DNA from 2 places in the Pseudomonas sp. H3_A02 genome. Region 2 is predicted to be linked to the other one. Evidence: riboswitches for the same ligand, from Rfam matches in the RefSeq annotation. Region 2 holds a riboswitch; the other holds the start of a gene.
What was found. A riboswitch is a leader RNA that binds a small molecule or an ion and turns the genes downstream of it on or off. The one in region 2 is predicted to bind cobalamin.
Positions count from the first base shown of each region.

Region 1: another riboswitch for cobalamin. It lies ahead of AB4N80_RS23500 (CbtB domain-containing protein); the one in region 2 lies ahead of cobO (cob(I)yrinic acid a,c-diamide adenosyltransferase).

Region 1 covers NZ_CP162807.1:5,352,077-5,362,285, reverse strand. Annotated here, with positions in the region: gene AB4N80_RS23525 (fatty acid cis/trans isomerase) at 1-694, shown strand, start outside; gene nfuA (Fe-S biogenesis protein NfuA) at 810-1,394, shown strand; gene cobM (precorrin-4 C(11)-methyltransferase) at 1,703-2,449, opposite strand; gene AB4N80_RS23510 (cobalamin biosynthesis protein) at 2,527-2,931, opposite strand; gene AB4N80_RS23505 (CbtA family protein) at 2,928-3,623, opposite strand; gene AB4N80_RS23500 (CbtB domain-containing protein) at 3,635-3,823, opposite strand; cobalamin riboswitch at 3,925-4,147, opposite strand; cobalamin riboswitch at 4,344-4,558, shown strand; gene cobW (cobalamin biosynthesis protein CobW) at 4,657-5,721, shown strand; gene cobN (cobaltochelatase subunit CobN) at 5,725-9,498, shown strand; gene AB4N80_RS23485 (ATP-binding protein) at 9,708-10,209, shown strand, end outside.
Region 2 covers NZ_CP162807.1:2,903,364-2,913,572, forward strand. Annotated here, with positions in the region: gene AB4N80_RS12840 (DUF2066 domain-containing protein) at 1-364, shown strand, start outside; gene AB4N80_RS12845 (AI-2E family transporter) at 397-1,470, shown strand; gene hda (DnaA regulatory inactivator Hda) at 1,640-2,344, shown strand; gene AB4N80_RS12855 (C40 family peptidase) at 2,559-3,185, shown strand; gene AB4N80_RS12860 (C40 family peptidase) at 3,351-3,887, shown strand; gene AB4N80_RS12865 (PQQ-dependent sugar dehydrogenase) at 4,024-5,334, opposite strand; gene AB4N80_RS12870 (hypothetical protein) at 5,529-6,113, opposite strand; cobalamin riboswitch at 6,272-6,480, shown strand; gene cobO (cob(I)yrinic acid a,c-diamide adenosyltransferase) at 6,559-7,185, shown strand; gene AB4N80_RS12880 (cobyrinate a,c-diamide synthase) at 7,182-8,582, shown strand; gene bluB (5,6-dimethylbenzimidazole synthase) at 8,579-9,229, shown strand; gene cbiB (adenosylcobinamide-phosphate synthase CbiB) at 9,226-10,134, shown strand; gene cobD (threonine-phosphate decarboxylase CobD) at 10,127-10,209, shown strand, end outside.

The DNA.
Region 1 (10,209 bases), 2.4 Mb from region 2:
AGGCTACCTTGACGATTGGTACCAGGCCGGTGGCAAATTCAAGATGTGGCTCGATTACGAGGCCATCGACGATGACAAGCCGACCGCCCTCAAGCTTGACGAGCGCGACCCCAAGGGTGATTTCACCCAGCAATTGCTGGCCCGTTATGGCGAGTTGAACGCGCGCCCCGATCCGATCAACCGTTGCGACGGAGCCTATTGCTCGCGTCCGAACATCGACCCGACGCTGCAAAACGCCGAGCAGGCCCTCAGTCGGCTGGTGTCACGCCCGGCGGCGGGGCTCAAGGTGATCGACCAACTGCCGGAAGCGACCCTGTTGCGTATCGAAACCGCCAGCGGTCACCGAGAGATCTACAGCCTGCTGCGCAATCGTGCCCACAGCAACGTCGCGTTTCTGCTGGGTGAGGAGCGGCGCTACCAGCCGGGGCTGGACACGCTGACGGTCTACCCGGGCGTGCTCAGCAGCTATCCGAACTTCATGTTCAACATTCCGGCCGGGCAAGTGCCGGCATTCGTCGAAGCCATGCAAGGCGCCCAGGATGGGCCGGCGTTCGAGCGGATTGTCGAGCGCTGGGGAATTCGCCGCAGCCATCCGCAGTTCTGGTACTACTTCCATGACCTGAGCCAGTACATCCTGGAGACGGAGCCCGTGGAAAGCGGTGTGCTGGACATGAATCGCTACCAGAACCTTTGATCGGCCTGTCCGGCGGCAGACCCCCTGCCGTCGGACGCTTTCCTGACAAAAATACTAGGACTTTGTCCGGCGCCATGATTGGCGTAAACTGCCGGCAAGCCTGCGAGGAGTTTCCATGACCGCCATTACCATTACCGATGCCGCCCACGATTACCTGGCCGACCTGCTGTCCAAGCAGAACACCCCGGGTATCGGGATCCGCATCTTCATTACCCAGCCCGGCACCCAGTACGCAGAGACGTGCATTGCCTACTGCAAGCCGGGAGAAGAAAAACCTGAAGACACTGCGTTGGGGCTCAAGAGCTTCACCGCGTACATCGACTCGTTCAGCGAAGCCTTCCTGGACGATGCGGTGGTCGACTACGCCACCGACCGCATGGGCGGCCAACTGACCATCAAGGCGCCGAACGCCAAGGTGCCGATGGTCAATGCCGACAGCCCGGTCAACGAGCGCATCAATTATTACCTGCAAACCGAAATCAACCCGGGGCTGGCCAGCCACGGCGGCCAGGTTTCGCTGATCGACGTGGTGGAAGACGGCATCGCCGTACTCCAGTTCGGCGGCGGCTGCCAGGGCTGCGGCCAGGCTGACGTGACCTTGAAGGAAGGCATCGAGCGCACCTTGCTCGAGCGCATTCCAGAGCTCAAGGGCGTGCGCGACGTGACCGACCATACGCAGAAAGAAAACGCTTACTACTGATTGTGGCGAGGGGATTTAGCGAAACGTCGCACCGCCCCGCTGGGCTGCGTAGCAGCCCCAAGCCCTGTGTTTCAGGTATGCCAGGTAGTTTTGATGGGTTGCTTGTGGCCTCAACGGGGATAAATCCCCTCGCCACTAAGATTGCGCCGATATCATCTTGCGATCAGTCCGTAACCCTGTGGGAGCAAGGCTTGCCCGCGATGCAAACACCTCGGTGTAGCTGATAGACCGAGGCGACGCCTTCGCGGGCAAGCCTTGCTCCCACGGGTTCGCTCCCACAGGGGGGGGCAGGTGGATTCTCTAGCGGGTCAAGGCCGGTAGAGATGCGCATGCCCGGCGCGGTACAGCGACGATTCGCTGAACACCTCATTACCCAGCACACGCCCCACCAGAATCAGCGCCGTACGGCGAAAACCCTTGGCCTGCACCTTCTCGGCGATATCAGCCAGCGTCCCCACCACCCAATCCTGATCCGGCCAGCTCGCCCGGTGAATCACCGCAATCGGGCAGTCGGCGCCGTAGTGGGGGAGCAGTTCATCGACGATTTTTTCCAGGTGATTGACCCCCAGGTGAATCGCCATGGTCGCCCCGTGCTGCGCCAAACTGCCCAGTTCTTCCCCAGCAGGCATCGGGGATTTGTCGGCGTAACGGGTGAGGATCAGGCTCTGGGAGATGTCCGGCAAGGTCAGTTCGGCGCCCAGCAGGGCGGCGCAGGCTGAGGTCGCAGTCACGCCCGGGATGATTTCGAAAGGGATGCCCAGCTCCCGCAGACAACGAATCTGCTCGCCGATGGCGCCGTACAGGCTCGGGTCGCCGGAGTGCACCCGGGCCACGTCCTGGCCCTTGAGGTGGGCGCTCCTGATCAATTCGATGATCTGTTCCAGATGCAGCTCGGCGCTGTTGATCACCTGTTCGGCACAGTGCCCTTCGAGAACGGCGGTCGGCACCAGCGAGCCGGCGTAGATGATCACCGCGCACTGGCGGATCAGTCGCTGGCCTTTGACCGTGATGAGGTCCGGGTCGCCGGGGCCGGCGCCGATGAAGTACACGGTCATGACCGGCTCCTGTGGAAGGTGGGTGAGTGGCGCCCAGATGAAGAACGCTCATGATCCTGGACGCCGATTATCGGGATTTACGCCACGACCGCCAATGCCAACGTGCTCATGGGGCCTCTCTGACGAGGAACCAGCAGCGTTGCTGGCGGCGTACCCAACTGGTCGGCCAAGGCCAGGGCAGCGCTTTCGGCGATGCCGTAGCAACCGGTTCGCTCGAAGGCGATCTCGGAGCGGTGACTGAGCCGTTGCTCGTAGCCCGACAACTGTTCGGCACTGAAGCAGGTCAGCGGCAGGGCTAGTTGCCCGGCCAGTTCCAGCAGTCCGGGCTCGTCACGTTTGAGGTCGATACTGGCCAAAGCCCGCACCTGGTGAAGCCCGATGCCGTGGGCCAGCAGCGTCTGTTCGAGCAGCGCTCGCAGCGTGCTGGCCGGGCAACCGCGCTGGCAACCCAGGCCGATCACCAGGATCGGCTCGGTGCTCATGCGTCGTGGCGGGCCTGGCCGTCACGGCGAAACAGCCAGGCGCTGATCAGGCCCAGAGCCAGCCAGAAGGCGACGTTGGTCACCTGCGAGGCGATCTTGAACTGGCTTTCCAGCGCCTCGGGCGCCAGCATCGAGTGGACTTCAGGCTGCGGTGCGCCGATGACGTGGGGCACCAGCAACGTCGCCACACCCAGCACCTTGAGCAGCCAATGCCGGCCGAAGGCGATCAAGGCAATGCCCACCGCCGTGGACGCCGCGGTGCCGATCCACCACATCTGCCGCTGGGCCAGGTCGGCCGCCGCTGTGCCAGGCAGTTCCGGCGGCAGACCAAGCGTCGGCGCCAGAACGAACGTGGCGTAACCGGCCAGGCCCCAAAGCAGGCCCTGGGCGGTGCGAGTCGGTGCGCGCAAGGTGTACAGGCCCGCCAGCATCAGGGCGAAACCCACCGCGACTACCAGGTTGCCGCCAGTGGTGGACAGCACGCGTTGCCAGCCGTCTTCCGGCTCCCAGGCTTCGGCGTCATGGCTGTGGGCGGCCCCATCGGCGTGTTCATGGACCTCGGTCGCCGGGGCTTTCTCGAAGGTTTCCGCCTGGAGAATCAGCGGCGATACCCAGAGACTTTGCAGCAGGGTCAGCAGCAGGGCCGCCAGCAAGCCACTGAAACCGGCGGTCTGCGCGATACGCTTGATCATGTCGTCAGTTCTCAGTGGCACGGGAAGGCGGCGCTGTGGCGGGTATCGTGGGCGGCGTTGTGCACCGCTTCGATGTGGGAGAAACCGGCGAAATAGACCAGTCCCGCGCCCAGGATCGAAGCCAGGATCGCGGCGCTCAGGCGTTGGCTCAGGGTGGTGGTGCTGCTGGCGGTGCGGGCGGTGCTGCTGATGGTCGACATGGCGCTTCCCTCTGTTTTTGTTCCGTGGGGGATGCGAGCGCAATGAGACCCCGGGCGAAAGCCCGCCAAGGTTCGAACAGCGCCCGCCCACCGCGGGTTTGTTGATGCTTGAGTCATGGGCCGGTCTCCGGGCTCGCGAGGGGCCGGGCTTGTGCCTGGCCTGCAAGCGTCACCTTCCCATGTCCTTGGACACAGTGGTTCAGACGCTTCGCTCGCTTACCGTTGCGGGGGCAGCACCGGACTGACGTGGCTTTGAAGTAAAGCACACGATTCACCGGTTTCCCGTTTCACCCTGTGAAGGGCACCCGTAACTAGGCACACAGGAGAGCATGGGCGGGGGTAGGGCGTCAATCTCGCACCGAGTTGCGCCCAATCGCGAGCAAGCTCGCTCCCACAGGGATTTTCTCGGGCCCAAAATTCAATGCCAATGCAGATCCACTGTGGGGGCGATCTTGCTCGCGATGACGGCAGCCCATGCACCGCAAAACGCTCCGGAGATTGACCCGCCCCCACACCCTGCGTAGCCTTGCGCCTTCGAGGTTCTTCGGCATGCGCCGAAGCTAAGAAGGGAACGCGGTCCAAGCCGCGGCTGCCCCCGCAACTGTGAACGGTGAGGTTTCTGCAAGGCCACTGTGCATGCCCTTTTACCAATGGCGCACGGGAAGGCGCAGCAATTGCCAGTCGAGAGACTGGCCCGCCGTCAGCCAGGAGACCTGCCTCGAGACAGATTCTCACTACAACCGGGCGGGGTGATCCGGTGGCGAAATCTTCCGCTCGCGCTTGTGCCAGCGGTTGTCGTCCCGTTTGCCCGCCACCTTGCCAAAGGGCATCCGATGAAAACACTGGCCAAACTCCCCGTCACCATCGTCACCGGCTTCCTCGGCTCGGGTAAGACCACCTTGCTGCGGCACATGCTCGACAACGCCCAGGGCCGGCGCATCGCCGTGATCGTCAACGAGTTCGGCGAGCTGGGCATCGACGGCGAGATCCTCAAACAGTGCGCCATCGGCTGCACCGAAGAAGAAGCCAACGGCCGCGTCTACGAACTGGCCAACGGTTGCCTGTGCTGCACGGTGCAGGAAGAGTTCTTCCCGGTGATGCGTGAGCTGGTGGCCCGGCGTGGTGACCTCGACCACATCCTCATCGAAACTTCTGGCCTGGCCCTGCCCAAGCCGCTGGTCCAGGCCTTCCAATGGCCGGAAATCCGCAGCGCCTGCACCGTCGATGCGGTGATCACCGTGGTCGACAGCCCGGCCGTGGCCGCCGGTACCTTCGCCGCCTTCCCCGACCAGGTCGATGCCCAGCGCAAACTCGATCCGAACCTGGATCACGAATCGCCGCTGCACGAACTGTTCGCCGACCAACTGGCAAGCGCCGACCTGGTGATCCTCAACAAGGCCGATCTGATCAGCGCTGAAGACCTGGCCAAGGTGCGCCTGGAAGTCGCCGAAGAACTGCCACCGGCGGTCAAGGTCATCGAAGCCAGCAGCGGTCGCCTGCCGCTGGACGTGTTGATCGGCCTGGGGGCCGGTTCCGAAGAACACATCGACGGCCGCCACAGTCATCACGACCATCACCACGATGGTGACGATGACGACCACGATCATGACGCCTTCGATTCCATTTCCATCGAACTGCCCCAGGCCGACGAAAGCCTGTTGCTGGACGCGCTGACGCAACTGGTGGTCCAGCACGGCGTGCTGCGGGTCAAGGGTTTCGCGGCAATTCCGAACAAGCCGATGCGCCTGCTGATCCAAGGCGTTGGCACGCGTTTCGACAAACATTTCGACCGCCAGTGGGGCGCCGACGAAGTGCGGGTCACCCGTCTGGTGCTGATCGGCCAGGCGCTGGATGCCGCATTGCTCGAAGCGCAGTTGCGCGCCGCTCTCAGCGCCTAAGCCATGCACCTGCTCAGGACCCAGCCCGGCGGTTTTGTATCGGACGACAACATTGCCGACCTGGGGCAAACCCCCGCCGAACTGGTGATCCTGTGCAGTGGCGACTCCAGCCTGGCGCTGTTGGCCGAAGCGGCGCGGCAGTTGCCGGACGACTACCCGCAGTTTCGCCTCGCCAACCCGATGCAGGTGCAGAACCACGCCTCGGTGGATCTGTACTTCGAGGACGTGCTACGTCATGCCAAGGTCATCCTGCTGTCGCTGCACGGCGGCATCGGCTATTGGCGCTACGGCATCGAGCGTCTGATGGAATTGGCCGGGCGCGGGGTGAAGTTGATCCTGGTGCCGGGGGATGATCGTCCCGACCCGGAACTCAGTGACCTGAGCAACGTACCCATTGAGGACCGCGACCGGCTCTGGCAGTTCTTGCGCCAGGGCGGCCTGGGCAATGCCCTGGACTTGTTTCACAACCTCGGCAGTCAATGGTTCGGCCGCGACTACCCGTGGGCCGAGCCGCAGGCCCTGCCGCGCACGGCGATCTATCATCCCGCAAACACCAACGCCAGCCTCGGCGATTGGCAGGCCGACTGGCAGGTCGATCAACCGGTGGCGGTGGTGCTGTTCTATCGCTCCCACCTGCAAGCGGCGAACACCGCGTTCATCGACGTGTTCTGCCAGCGCCTGCAAGCGGCGGGGCTCAATCCGCTGCCGATTGCCGTGGCCAGCCTCAAGGAACCGGCTTGCCTGGCGCTGGTAGAGGACTGGCTGGACGAAGTGGAAGCAGGGGTGATCCTCAACACCACCGGCTTCGCTCAATCCAGCCCCGAAGCCCCGCACTTGCGGCCGTTTCGCCGCAACATCCCGGTGATCCAGGCCATTTGCGCCCAGGACAACGAACCCGGCTGGCGTGCCAGCGAACAGGGCTTGGGACCACGGGACCTGGCGATGCACATTGCCTTGCCGGAGCTGGATGGCCGGATCATCAGCCGCCCGATCAGCTTCAAGGACCTGGCCTGGCGCAGCGAGCGCAGCCAGAGCGACGTGGTCTGCTACCGCGCTGTGCCCGAACGCATGGATTTTGTCGCCGAACTGGCTCAGCGCTGGACCACCCTGGCGCGCCTGCCCAACGCAGAAAAGCGCGTGGCGCTGATCCTCGCCAACTACCCGACTCGGGATGGACGTATCGGTAACGGGGTCGGCCTGGATACCCCGGCGGCGGCGCTGAATATCCTGCGCGCCATGCAAACCGAAGGTTATCCGCTGCCGGCCGAATTGCCTGAGAGCGGCACTGCGCTGATCCAGCAATTGCTCGGTGGCGTCAGCAACGACCTGGATAGCCTCGACGCGCGTCCGTGTCACCAGAGCCTGCCCCTGGATGCCTACCAGGTCATGTTCGACGCGCTGCCCGAGGCCAATCGCCAAGCGGTGCTGGAACGCTGGGGTGCGCCGGACAAAGACCCGATGTACCGCGACGGCCGCCTGATGATCGCCGGCCTGCGCCTGGGCCTGACCTTCGTCGGCATCCAGCCGGCGCGGGGTTACCAGGTCGACCCGAGTGCGGTGTACCACGACCCGGACCTGGTGCCGCCCCACGGTTACCTGGCGTTTTATTTCTGGTTGCGCCACACCTACGGCGTCCACGGGGTGATCCACGTCGGCAAGCACGGCAACCTCGAATGGCTGCCGGGCAAAGGTGTCGGGCTCTCGGAGAACTGCTGGCCGGACGTGCTGCTGGGGCCACTGCCGAACATCTATCCGTTCATCGTCAACGACCCGGGCGAGGGTGCCCAGGCCAAGCGTCGCACCCAGGCGGTGATCATCGACCACTTGATGCCGCCGCTGACCCGGGCCGAAACCTATGGACCGCTGCGCAACCTCGAGCTGTTGGCGGACGAGTACTACGAGGCGCAATTGCTCGATCCGCGTCGCGCCCGGGAGCTGCAACGGGACATCCTCAACCTGGTGCGCGAGACCCATATCGACCGCGAGTTGCAACTGGATGCCGGCCTCGACAGCGATGCTGACGCAGCAATCTGGCTGCCGCGCCTGGACACATATTTGTGTGATCTGAAGGAGTCGCAGATCCGTGACGGCCTGCACATTTTTGGTGAATCGCCTAGCGGGCGGCTGCGCATCGACACCTTGCTGGCGTTGCTGCGCATTCCGAGGGGCGACGGCAAAGGCGCGCAGTCGAGCTTGTTGCGGGCGCTGGCCAAGGCGTTCGGGCTGGGTTTCGATCCGCTGGATTGTGCCTTGGCCGAGCCCTGGGCCGGCGATCGTCCCGAAGCGTTGCGCCGGGTCAGCGCCGAGCCTTGGCGCACCGCTGGCGATACCCGTGAGCGCTTGGAGCTGTTCGCTGCCCAGTTGATCGAGCAGGCGTTGGACGGCACGGTCGAGCAGCTCGACGCGCCGGGCTGGGAAGGGGTGGGCAGCATCATTGAAAACCTGCGATCCGTCGTCGCTCCGCGCTTGGACGCCTGCGGCCCGGCGGAAATGCGCGGTCTGCTCGATGCCTTGAGCGGGCGCTTCGTGCCGGCCGGCCCCAGCGGCGCGCCGAGCCGTGGGCGCCTGGACGTATTGCCGACCGGGCGCAATTTCTTTTCCGTGGACGTACGCAACCTGCCCACCACCACGGCGTGGCGCATCGGTTTCCAGTCGGCCAACTTGATCCTTGAGCGGCACTTGCAGGACCACGGCGATCACTTGCGCCAGCTTGGCCTGTCGGTGTGGGGCACCGCCACCATGCGCACCGGTGGCGACGACATTGCCCAGGCCATGGCGTTGATGGGTGTGCGTCCGGTGTGGGCCACCGGCAGCCAGCGGGTCGATGACTTTGAGATCCTGCCGCTGAGCCTGCTGGACCGGCCTCGGGTCGATGTCACCTTGCGCGTGTCCGGGTTCTTCCGGGATGCCTTTGCCAACCTGATCCGCTTGTTCGATGCCGCCGTGCAGGCCGTCGCCGCCCTCGATGAACCGGACGATATGAATCCGTTGGCAGCCAAGGTGCGCAGTGAGCGCGAAGCCTTGCTAGTCTCGGGTCTTGAGCCAGATGCCGCGGCACGCCAGGCCGGCTGGCGGATTTTCGGTGCCAAGCCCGGGGCCTATGGCGCGGGCGTGCAGGGCGCGATCGACGGTCGCTTGTGGCAGAGCCGCGAGGATCTGGCCGAGGTGTACCTGAACTGGGGTGGCTACGCCTACGGTGCCAGCGATGAAGGCACCGCCGCCCGCGATCAGTTCTCCCGGCGCTTGAGCCAGGTGCAGGCGGTGCTACAGAACCAGGACAACCGCGAGCACGACCTGCTCGATTCCAACGACTACTACCAGTTCCAGGGCGGCATGCTGGCAGCGGTCGAGACCCTCGGTGGCGCCGCGGCGGCCAGTTACCATGGCGATCACAGCCAGCCGGACTTGCCCAGGATCCGCACCCTGAAGGAAGAGCTCAACCGCGTCATCCGCTCCCGCGCGGCGAATCCGAAGTGGATCGACGGCGTGAAGCGGCACGGCTATAAAGGTGCGTTCGAGCTGGCGGCGACGGTGGACAACCTGTTTGCCTTCGACGCCACCACCCGGTTGATCGACGACCACCAGTACGCGTTGCTGGCCGATGCCTACCTGCTCGACCCAGACACCCGGGACTTCGTCCGCCAGCACAACCCCGACGCCTTGCGAGACATGACCGAGCGCATGCTCGAAGCGCAGCAGCGGGGGATGTGGCAGGCACCGGGGGAGTATCGCGAGGCGTTGGAGAATTTGTTGTTGGACATAGAAGAAGATGGCTGACGTGCCTACTCAACAGGCGAGACACAACCCCTGTGATGGGTTGACCTGTGGCAAAGGGATTTATCTCCACCCTGTGGGAGCAAGGCTTGCCCGCGATGGTCGCGCCGCGGTTTAGCAGCTAAACCGCGTTTTCGTTCATCGCGGGCAAGCCTTGCTCCCACAAGTACTCTGTTCGCATTGACGTTACCGACCACTCTTGAGAATTAGATATGACCCACACCCCCCATTTCCCGCTCTCCGCCGTGGTCGGTGCCGATGACCTGAAACTGGCCCTGTGTCTGGCCGCGATCGACCCGAAAATCGGCGGCGTGCTGATCGAAGGCCCGCGGGGCATGGCCAAGTCCACGTTGGCTCGGGGCTTGGCGGATCTGCTGGCCAGCGGTCAGTTCGTCACCTTGCCCCTCGGTGCCACCGAAGAGCGGCTGGTGGGCACCCTGGACCTGGACGCGGCGCTGGGGGAAGGGCGCGCGCAATTTTCTCCCGGCGTGCTGGCCAAGGCCGACGGTGGCGTACTTTACGTCGATGAAGTGAACCTGCTACCCGATCACCTGGTGGATCTGCTGCTCGATGTGGCCGCCAGTGGTACCAACCTGATCGAGCGCGACGGCATTTCCCATCGGCATCCGGCGCGCTTTGTGCTGATCGGCACCATGAACCCGGAAGAGGGCGAGCTGCGTCCGCAGTTGCTCGACCGTTTTGGCCTGAACGTCG
Region 2 (10,209 bases):
GGCCGATGCGGTCATGCTTGCGGTGAGTCAGCGGCTGGCGCCGCGTTTCGTTGCCAAGCCGGGCGTGGCCACCGAGCAACTGTTGGAGGTGCAGGGCATGAACCTGGAGCGTTATGCGGCGCTAGGGCGTCTACTCGAACCGTTCGCTGGGCAGTTGCAGCGGGTTGAAGGGGACCGGATCGTCTATCGGGTCAACGGCAGCGCCGAACAATTGAAGGCGCAGTTGGCCCTGGCAAAACTGCAGGAAGTTCCAGCCGGTGAGGCCCTCGCGCCGGTGCCGGTGGCGCCGCCCGCCACCGATGGCTCGACCCCGGTTGCGGCACCAGCGCCAGCACCGGCCGCCAACTTGCGGTTCCGCTGGTAGGTTGTCTTTCTTTATATAGCTAGGAGTGGTTCATGGGCGATACGCGGCGTTGGTTCTGGTTGGGCGGGGTTGCCCTGCTGTTCGCGCTTATCTATTTGTTGCACCCGATCCTCACGCCGTTCCTGGTTGCCTTGTTGTTGGCCTATCTGTTCGATCCGGTGGTGGATCGCCTGGAAAAACTCGGCCTGTCGCGGACCTGGGGCGTGGTGGCGGTGTTTGCGCTGTTCACACTGATTGTGAGCGCTCTGTTACTGGTGCTGATACCGATGCTCGCCAAGCAACTGGTGCGCCTGTACGAATTGGCGCCGCAGATGCTCGACTGGTTGCAGCACAGCGCGGTGCCGTGGGTGCAGTCGAAATTGGGCTTGGCCGACGGTTTCTGGAAGTTCGACAAGGTCAAGGCCGCCATCAGCGAGCACATGGGCCAGACTACCGACATTGTCGGCGTGGTGTTGAGCCAGGCCACGGCCTCGGGTTTGGCGTTGATGGGTTGGCTGGCGAACCTGGTGCTGATTCCGGTGGTGGCCTTCTATCTGCTGCGGGACTGGGACCTGATGATGGCCAAGATCCGCAGCCTGCTGCCGCGTCATCGCGAAGAACGCATCATGACCCTGACCGGTGAATGCCATGAAGTGTTGGGGGCGTTCGTGCGCGGGCAGTTGCTGGTGATGGTGGCCCTGGGTTTCATCTATGCGGCCGGGCTGATGCTGGTGGGGCTGGAGCTGGGGCTGTTGATCGGCTTGATCGCCGGGCTGGCGGCCATCGTGCCCTACATGGGGTTCGTGATCGGGATTGGCGCGGCGCTGGTTGCCGGGCTGTTCCAGTTCGGCGGCGACTTGTACCCGATGGTCGGCATCGTGGCGGTGTTCATGGTCGGGCAGGCCTTGGAGGGCATGGTGCTGACGCCGCTGTTGGTGGGTGATCGGATTGGCCTGCATCCGGTGGCGGTGATCTTCGCGATCCTGGCCGGTGGCGAGTTGTTCGGTTTCACCGGGATCCTGCTGGCGCTGCCGGTGGCGGCGGTGATCATGGTGCTGGTGCGCCATATGCACGATCTGTACAAGGATTCGGACATCTACAGCGGCGCCGAAGACCCTGATCTGTAGGGCAAATGGCCGGCGGGGTGTCAGGGAAACTGACGCTCCACGGCCTTGCCGCTGCAAACCTTTGATTTTGCTCGTGGTCCGGCGCATTGTGCGGTCCGCGCCACGGGTATAAACTTTGCGCACTTTACACAGAGGCCACTAACGGTTCCTTGGGAACTGTTCAGTCAGCATGAAACCGATTCAGCTGCCCCTAGGTGTGCGTCTGCGTGATGACGCCACCTTTATCAATTACTACCCAGGCGCCAATGCCGCTGCACTCGGCTATGTCGAGCGGCTTTGCGAAGCCGACGCCGGCTGGACCGAGAGCCTGATTTATCTGTGGGGCAAGGACGGGGTAGGGCGCACGCACTTGTTGCAGGCCGCGTGCCTGCGGTTCGAGCAACTGGGCGAACCGGCGGTGTACTTGCCGTTGGCTGAGTTGCTGGATCGCGGCGTTGAAATCCTCGACAACCTGGAACAGTACGAACTGGTCTGCCTGGACGATCTCCAAGCCGTGGCCGGCAAGGCTGATTGGGAAGAGGCACTGTTTCATCTGTTCAATCGGTTGCGCGACAGTGGCCGGCGCTTGCTGATCGCCGCCTCGACATCGCCGCGAGAGCTGCCGGTGAAACTGGCGGACCTCAAGTCTCGTCTCACCTTGGCGCTGATTTTCCAGATGCGACCGCTGTCCGACGAAGACAAACTCCGTGCATTGCAGTTGCGCGCTTCTCGCCGTGGCCTGCACCTGACCGATGAAGTCGGGCATTTCATCCTCACCCGTGGCACCCGCAGCATGAGCGCCTTGTTCGAATTGCTCGAACGTCTCGACCAGGCCTCTCTCCAGGCCCAGCGCAAGCTGACCATTCCCTTCTTGAAAGAAACTTTAGGCTGGTAAAACTGTCGCCAGATGATGGCTCATAGCCTGTTCTTGGTGCGGCGAAGCCCGCGGTTTTACTGGGTCGCAGGCCTGCAACCCACTCAAACCGGGCTTAAGCGCTTAGATGTAAACGAGAAATCAAGAAGTCACATTTGCATCGATTGAATTTGCAAATGAGGTTGATAGAGGGCATAGTCTCGCCATCTTTACTACTTCAGCCACGGTCGTGCCCATGCTAAATCGCTTCGCACCCCTCGTGCCTCTCGCACTCGTTACCCTGTTGTTCGGTTGCGCTGCCCACTCTCCAGTGTCCCAGCAAGCGCCACAACCACAGGTCCAGAATTCCGTTACTGCCCAGTCTTCCTCCGTTGCGTTCCAGGAAGAAATGGCCTCCGACAAAGAGCTCGCAGCCTTCGCCGGCAGCAAGCCTTACCAGCTTCCAGTACTGGCTGACAGCATCCTGGAACGTGGTATGTCGTTGATCGGCACCCGCTACCGTTTTGGCGGTACTTCTGAAGCCGGCTTCGATTGCAGCGGTTTCATCGGTTATCTGTTCCGCGAAGAGGCCGGCATGAACCTGCCGCGTTCCACTCGCGAAATGATCAACGTGAATGCCCCACTGGTCGCGCGCAATCAGTTGGAGCCCGGTGACCTGCTGTTCTTCAGCACCAACGGTCGTCGCGGTCGCGTCAGCCATGCCGGTATCTACCTGGGCGACAACCAGTTCATCCATTCCAGCAGCCGCCGCAGCGGTGGTGTGCGGATCGACAGCCTGGGCGACAGCTACTGGAGCAAGACCTTCATCGAAGCCAAGCGAGCCCTCGCCATGGCACCGACTGTCGTCACTGCTCGTAAGTAAGCACACAGTTTGTAAGGCAAACTTAAAGTCTTACTTGAAGTTTGCTGCATAGCCGCTAGAATCCTTGATCATTGATTGATGGCAATCCGCCTGCGTATTACGCAGGCGGATTTGTTTTCATGCCCACGGCAGAAAAGCCGCATCCAGATCAGGATTGTTCTGCATATGTTGACGTCGGCCCGCCTCGCGCTCATCTTCTGCGCCGCACTGCTCAGTGCGTGCGCCAGCCGTACCCCGCCGCCAGCACCTGTTGTGCGGGCCCCGGTGGTCTTTGCTCCCACGCAATCCTTTTCCCCGGCCGCCGAAGATGTGCTGTTCCGGGCGCTGGGCCTGGTGGGGACGCCTTATCGTTGGGGCGGCAACACGCCGGATTCAGGCTTCGATTGCAGTGGCTTGATCGGCTATGTGTACCGCGACGCCGCCGGTATTGCCTTGCCACGTTCCACGCGGGAAATGATCAGCATGCGGGCGCCTGAAGTGGGTAAGGACGCGTTGCAGAGCGGTGACCTGGTTTTCTTCGCCACCAACGGCGGTTCCCAGGTCAGCCATGCCGGGATCTATGTCGGTGAGGGGCGCTTCGTCCACGCGCCGGCCACGGGTGGCACGGTCAAGCTCGACAGCCTGTCCAAGGCTTATTGGCAGAAGGCCTATCTGGGCGCCAAGCGTGTGCTGCAACCGGAGCACCTGGCGCGCAATCCCTGAGTTGTTGTTGCCCTGATCTGTGGAGCAAAGCTTGTTCGCGAAACAGGCGCCTCGATCTCTGACAGACCGCATCGCTTCCATCGCGGGCAAGCCTTGCTCCCACAGATCAGGCGGCGCTCACAAAGGCGTGTCGGCCTTATTTACCTGACACCCGCCAAATCTTGTTCCCCACATCATCAGCCACCAGCAACCCACCCTGCTTGTCGATCACCACGCCCACTGGCCGGCCCTGGGCTTTTTCGTCGGCGTTCAGGAAGCCGGTCAGCACATCCACCGGTTGCCCCACCGGTTTGCCGCCGTTGAACGGTACGAAAATCACTTTATAACCACTGTGGGGCTTACGGTTCCAGGAGCCGTGCTGACCGATGAAAGCCCCTTCGGTAAACGGTGCAGGCAAGGCGCTGCCTTCGGCGAAGGTCAGGCCCAGTGAGGCGGTGTGGGGGCCGACGGCGTAGTCCGGGGCGATGGCCTTGGCTACCAGGGCCGGGTTTTGTGGTTCGACCCGAGTATCAACGTGCTGCCCATAATAGCTGTAGGGCCAGCCGTAGAAGGCACCGTCCTTGACCGATGTGATGTAGTCCGGTACCAGGTCGCTACCGATCTCATCCCGTTCGTTCACCGCTGTCCAGAGCGCGCCGCTGCGCGGTTCCCAGGCCAGGCCGTTGGGGTTGCGCAGGCCTGAGGCGAAGATCCGGTGATTGCCGCTGGTACGGTCCACTTCCCAGATGGCGGCGCGACCTTCTTCGGCCTCCATGCCATTTTCCGCGACGTTGCTGTTCGAGCCGGTGGTGACGTACAGCTTGGTGCCGTCACGGCTGGCAATCACGTTCTTGGTCCAGTGATGGTTGAGCGTGCCCCCGGGCAGGTCGACGACCTTGATCGGTTCGGCCTTGATTTGCGTATCCCCGTCCTTGTAGGGAAAGCGGATCAGCCGGTCGGTATCGGCCACGTACAGGTCATTGCCGACCAGGGTCATGCCGAACGGCGAGTTGAGGTTTTCCAGGAACACCGTGCGGGTTTCGGCGATGCCGTCGTGATTGGCGTCGCGCAACAACGTGATGCGATTGGGGCTGGGCACCCCGGCACCGGCGCGGCCCATGACTTTTTTCATCACCCAGCCACGGATGCCCTTGGCATCATCCGGCTTGGACGGGGCATTGGTTTCGGCTACCAGCACATCGCCATTGGGCAGCACGTAGAGCCAGCGCGGATGGTCCAGTCCTTCGGCGAACGCGCCCACTTGCAGACCCTGGGCCGGGGTTGGCTTGGCGCCTTGCGGCCAGCCGATGGCTTCGGCGATGTTGACGGTCGGGACCAGGGTCTTGTTTGGTTCAGGCAGTTTCGGCGCAGGGCCGGTGCCATCGGACACTTGCAGGGTGGAAGACTCGCCACAAGCGACAAGCCCGGCGGCAAGGGCGACGATCAGAAGGTGCGGTGGCTTGAGCATGCTGGCTTCCCTATGAATGCATGTAGTTATTCATAGAGAAGCGTAGGCACGCGATGGTTCAACTGCAGGACGAGTGTCAGCAGATAAGCCCACCGGTGGGAGCGAGCTTGCTCGCGATAGCGGTCTGACTGGCCCGCCGCTATCGCGAGCAAGCTCGCTCCCACAGTTTCCCCACAGTTTTGGCGTGGATTGAGTCAGCCGTGGGCCTGTTTGAACAACACGGCGATACCCGGGTGATAATGCCCGGCTTCGTTGCGCAACTTGCGATAGGCGTAAGGGAAGTACCAGGCCACGGCGCAGGTGTTTTCCTTCTGCAGGTCGTCGATCATGTCCTGCAGTTCTTCGGGGGTCGCGCTTTGCTGGGCTTTTTGCGGCGAGACGAACAGGCAGCCCAGCTTCAGGTCGCTGGCGTAGCTGATGCGCTTGGCATCGCTGGTGGCTTCCGACAGCGGTTGGGTCAGGTTCAAGTTGTTGACCTTGGGCCAGCGTTGGGTGGCCTGGATGAAGGCCCGCTCCTCGGTGCTGGCGATGAACAGGTCGGCGCTGACGTTGCGTTCGCCTTCTTCATTCTGCTTGCGGGTCGGCGCGTTCTGCAGCGTGACCATCTCGGCCATCCAGGCGGCGGCCGACAACAAGCTGAGGTTGGCCCGTTCATCGAACCAATAGGGCGTGTCGTTATCGCCGCGTACGGCGTTGTAGCGGTCGATACAATCAAACCAGCGTTCCAGCACCGGGCGCAGGAATTCCAGTTTTGGATTGCTGATGAGCATGCCTTGCATGTTTTGCCCTCTTGTTCTTGTGATATCGGGTCGTGATGCCTATTTGATATCACTTGCCGTAGCGTGGCACAAGATTGGCGTCATTTTATTGATCGAGGCCAATGCTCGGTGCATGACCCGTGGCGGCTTTAATTGACGCTCCACCCCCAACCCTCTAACCTTCGCCGCTTGTTTCAGGTGCTCTGTGACGGTGTTCGACAGAGTGAAACAGGGAAGCCGGTGAGTGCACACGAACCCGGCGCTGCCCCCGCAACGGTAAATGAGTCAACGCTGTGCTTAAGCCACTGTGTCGCCGACATGGGAAGGCGCACAGACCGGCATTACGCCGCTCATGAGCCCGGAGACCGGCCTGATTCATCCAACGGCATCACGGTGGGCGATGCCAGGCTTGTTGCCGTCTTTTTTCTGCCCGCCCGCCGTTATCCAATCCCAACGGAGAGCTCCCATGACTGACTCCCTCAGCACCGATACGTCTGATCGCGACGAACGCCACCTGGCGCGCATGCTGCGCAAGAAAGCCGTGATCGACGAGCGCATCGCCAACTCGCCGAATGAATGCGGCTTGCTGCTGGTGCTGACCGGTAACGGCAAGGGCAAGAGCAGCTCGGCGTTCGGCATGCTGGCCCGGTCCATGGGCCATGGCATGCAATGCGGTGTGGTGCAGTTCATCAAGGGGCGCAACAGCACCGGTGAAGAGCTGTTTTTCCGCCGCTTCCCGGAGCAGGTGCGTTTTCATGTCATGGGTGAAGGTTTTACCTGGGAAACCCAGGACCGTCAGCGCGACATCGCCGCCGCCGAAGCCGCCTGGGCCGTATCGCGTCAGTTGCTCAGCGATCCGTCCATTGGCCTGGTGGTGCTCGACGAACTGAACATCGCCCTCAAGCACGGCTACCTCGACCTCGACCAGGTGCTGAGCGATCTGCAGGCCCGTCCACCGATGCAGCATGTGGTGGTGACCGGGCGTGGCGCCAAGCCGGAGATGATCGAGCTGGCCGATACCGTGACGGAAATGGGCATGATCAAGCACGCGTTCCAGGCCGGCATCAAGGCGCAGAAAGGCGTCGAGCTGTGAGTGATGCTCGCCACTGCCCGGCGGTGCTGATCGCCGCTCCGGCCTCGGGCCAAGGCAAGACCACCGTCACCGCCGCCCTGGCTCGTTTGCATCGCAACCAGGGACGCAAGGTGCGCGTCTTCAAGTGCGGCCCGGACTTCCTCGATCCGATGATCCTGGAGCGGGCCAGTGGCGCGCCGGTCTATCAATTGGACATGTGGATGGTCGGCGAGCAGGAAAGCCGGCGGCTGTTGTGGGAAGCCGCCGCCGAAGCGGACCTGATCCTGATCGAAGGGGTGATGGGGCTGTTCGATGGCACGCCGTCCAGCGCCGATCTGGCGCGACATTTCGGCGTGCCGGTGTTGGCGGTGATCGACGGCACGGCCATGGCCCAGACTTTCGGCGCCCTGGCCCTGGGCCTGGCCCGTTATCAACCGGACCTGCCGTTCGCCGGGGTCTTGGCCAACCGGGTCGGCACCTTGCGTCATGCACAATTGCTCGAAGGCAGCCTGACCGAAGGCCTGCGTTGGTACGGCGCGCTGTCCCGGGAAACCGGCATCGAATTGCCCAGCCGTCATCTCGGGTTGGTCCAGGCCAGTGAATTGAACGATCTCGACCTGCGCCTCGACGCGGCGGCCGATGCTTTGGCCGGGAGTTGCGAAGTGGCGTTGCCGCCCGCCGTGGCGTTCGCCGCGCCCGAGGTGATCGCCGTGGAGCCGTGGCTCGCTGGGGTGCGCATCGCCGTGGCCCGTGACGAAGCGTTCGCCTTCACCTATGGCGCCAGCCTTGATCTGCTGCGGGCCATGGGCGCGCAGTTGAGCTTCTTTTCGCCGATCCATGACAGCGAACTGCCCGAGGCGGACAGCCTTTATCTGCCTGGCGGTTATCCGGAGCTGCACCACGTTGCGCTGGCCCGCAATACCCCGATGCTGGCCGCGATCCGTGCCCACCACGCAGCCGATAAACCGTTGCTCGCCGAATGCGGCGGCATGTTGTATCTGCTCGATTCATTGACCGATGTCGACGGCGTGCGCGCCGAACTGCTGGGATTGCTGGCCGGCGATGCGCAGATGCAAAAGCGCCTGGCGGCCCTGGCGCTGCAATCGGTGGATTTGCCGGAAGGCAACCTGCGTGGGCATACCTATCATCACTCCCTGACCAGCACCGAGGTTGAACCGATTGCCCGTGGTCATAGCCCGAATGGCGGGCGAGGGGCGGAGGCGGTTTTCCGGCAGGGGCGGATGACGGCTTCCTATGTGCACTTTTATTTTCCGTCCAATCCCAGGGCGATTGCCGCGTTGTTTGCGCCCGGGCTTGAGGCCGCTATCGCGAGCAAGCTCGCTCCCACAGGGGATTGTGTGATCTCAAGTACAACGCCTGCCAGTGTGGGAGCGAGCTTGCTCGCGAAGCGGCCATGACAGACACCGCTTTCTCCCAGGCCGAACGCGAAGCGGTCTACCGCGCCATTGCCGAGCGCCGCGACATGCGCCATTTCAGCGGCGGCACGGTGGAGCCGGCCTTGCTGCGTCGTCTGCTGGAAGCCGCGCACCAGGCGCCCAGCGTTGGCTTGATGCAACCGTGGCGATTCATCCGTATCAGCGACCGCGCCTTGCGTGGGCAGATCCGCGAACTGGTGGAGCAGGAGCGCATTCGCACCGCCGAGGCCCTGGGCGAGCGCAGCGATGAGTTCATGACACTCAAGGTCGAAGGCATCGACGACTGCGCCGAGGTGCTGGTGGCGGCGTTGATGGAGGATCGCGAGCGACACATCTTCGGCCGCCGGACCTTGCCGGAAATGGACCTGGCCTCGCTGTCCTGCGCGATCCAGAATCTGTGGCTGGCCTCCCGCGTCGAAGGGTTGGGGATGGGCTGGGTGTCGTTGTTCGAACCCCAGGCCCTGGCCGATCTGCTGGGCCTGCCCGCCGGGGCCAAGCCGCTGGCGATCCTCTGCCTGGGCCCGGTCGAGGGCTTTTACCCGGCACCGATGCTCGCCCTGGAAGGTTGGGCGCAACCGCGTCCGCTCCATGAACTGCTGTATGAAAACCGTTGGGGAGTGAGCCCATGAGTGTGGCGTTGCTCAGTGCCGCCGCGGTGGCACTGGATGCGCTGTTGGGCGAGCCCCGGCGCTGGCATCCGCTGGTGGCGTTCGGTCGTTTCGCCGATCGCATCGAACAGCGCTTCAACGCCGGTGGGCGTGGCTGGCGCAGTCACGGGGTGACGGCGTGGGTGATCGCGGTGGTGCCGTTGACCCTGCTGGCCACGGCCCTGTCCTGGGCGCCGATGGTGGGCTGGTTGGTGGAGATCCTGGCGTTGTACTGTGCCCTCGGCCTGCGCAGCCTCGGCGAGCATGTCGAGCCGGTGGCGCGGGCGCTGCGCAGCGGTGACCTGGAGCAGGCGCGCCAACGTGTCGGCTACCTGGTCAGTCGCGAGACGGCTGAACTGGATGAAACCGCCGTGGCCCGCGCCGCCACCGAGTCGGTGCTGGAAAACGGCAGCGACGCGGTGTTCGCCGCGTTGTTCTGGTTCGCCGTGGCCGGCGCGCCCGGTGTGGTGCTGTACCGCCTGAGCAATACCCTCGACGCCATGTGGGGCTACCGCAACGAGCGCTTCGAGCGCTTTGGCTGGGCGGCTGCGAAGATCGACGACGTGCTCAACTACATTCCGGCACGCCTGGTGGCGTTGACCTACGCGCTGCTCGGCAAAACCCGTCTGGCGCTCAAGTGCTGGCGCACCCAGGGCCCGACCTGGGACAGCCCCAACGCCGGGCCGGTGATGGCCGCCGGGGCCGGAGCGCTGGGTGTGGAGCTGGGCGGGGCGGCGGTTTACCACGGCGAACTGCACCAACGTCCGCCCTTGGGCGAAGGCGTGCCGGCGAGTGCCGATTCCATTGATCGCGGCTGGCAATTGGTCCAGCGCGGGGTATGGTTGTGGTTGCTGATTCTCTGCCTGGGAGCTGAGTTCTATGCTTGAGCACGGCGGACGCTTGCGCAATGCGGCCCGGCAATACGGCGTTGCCGAGGCCGATTGGCTCGATTTGTCCAGCGG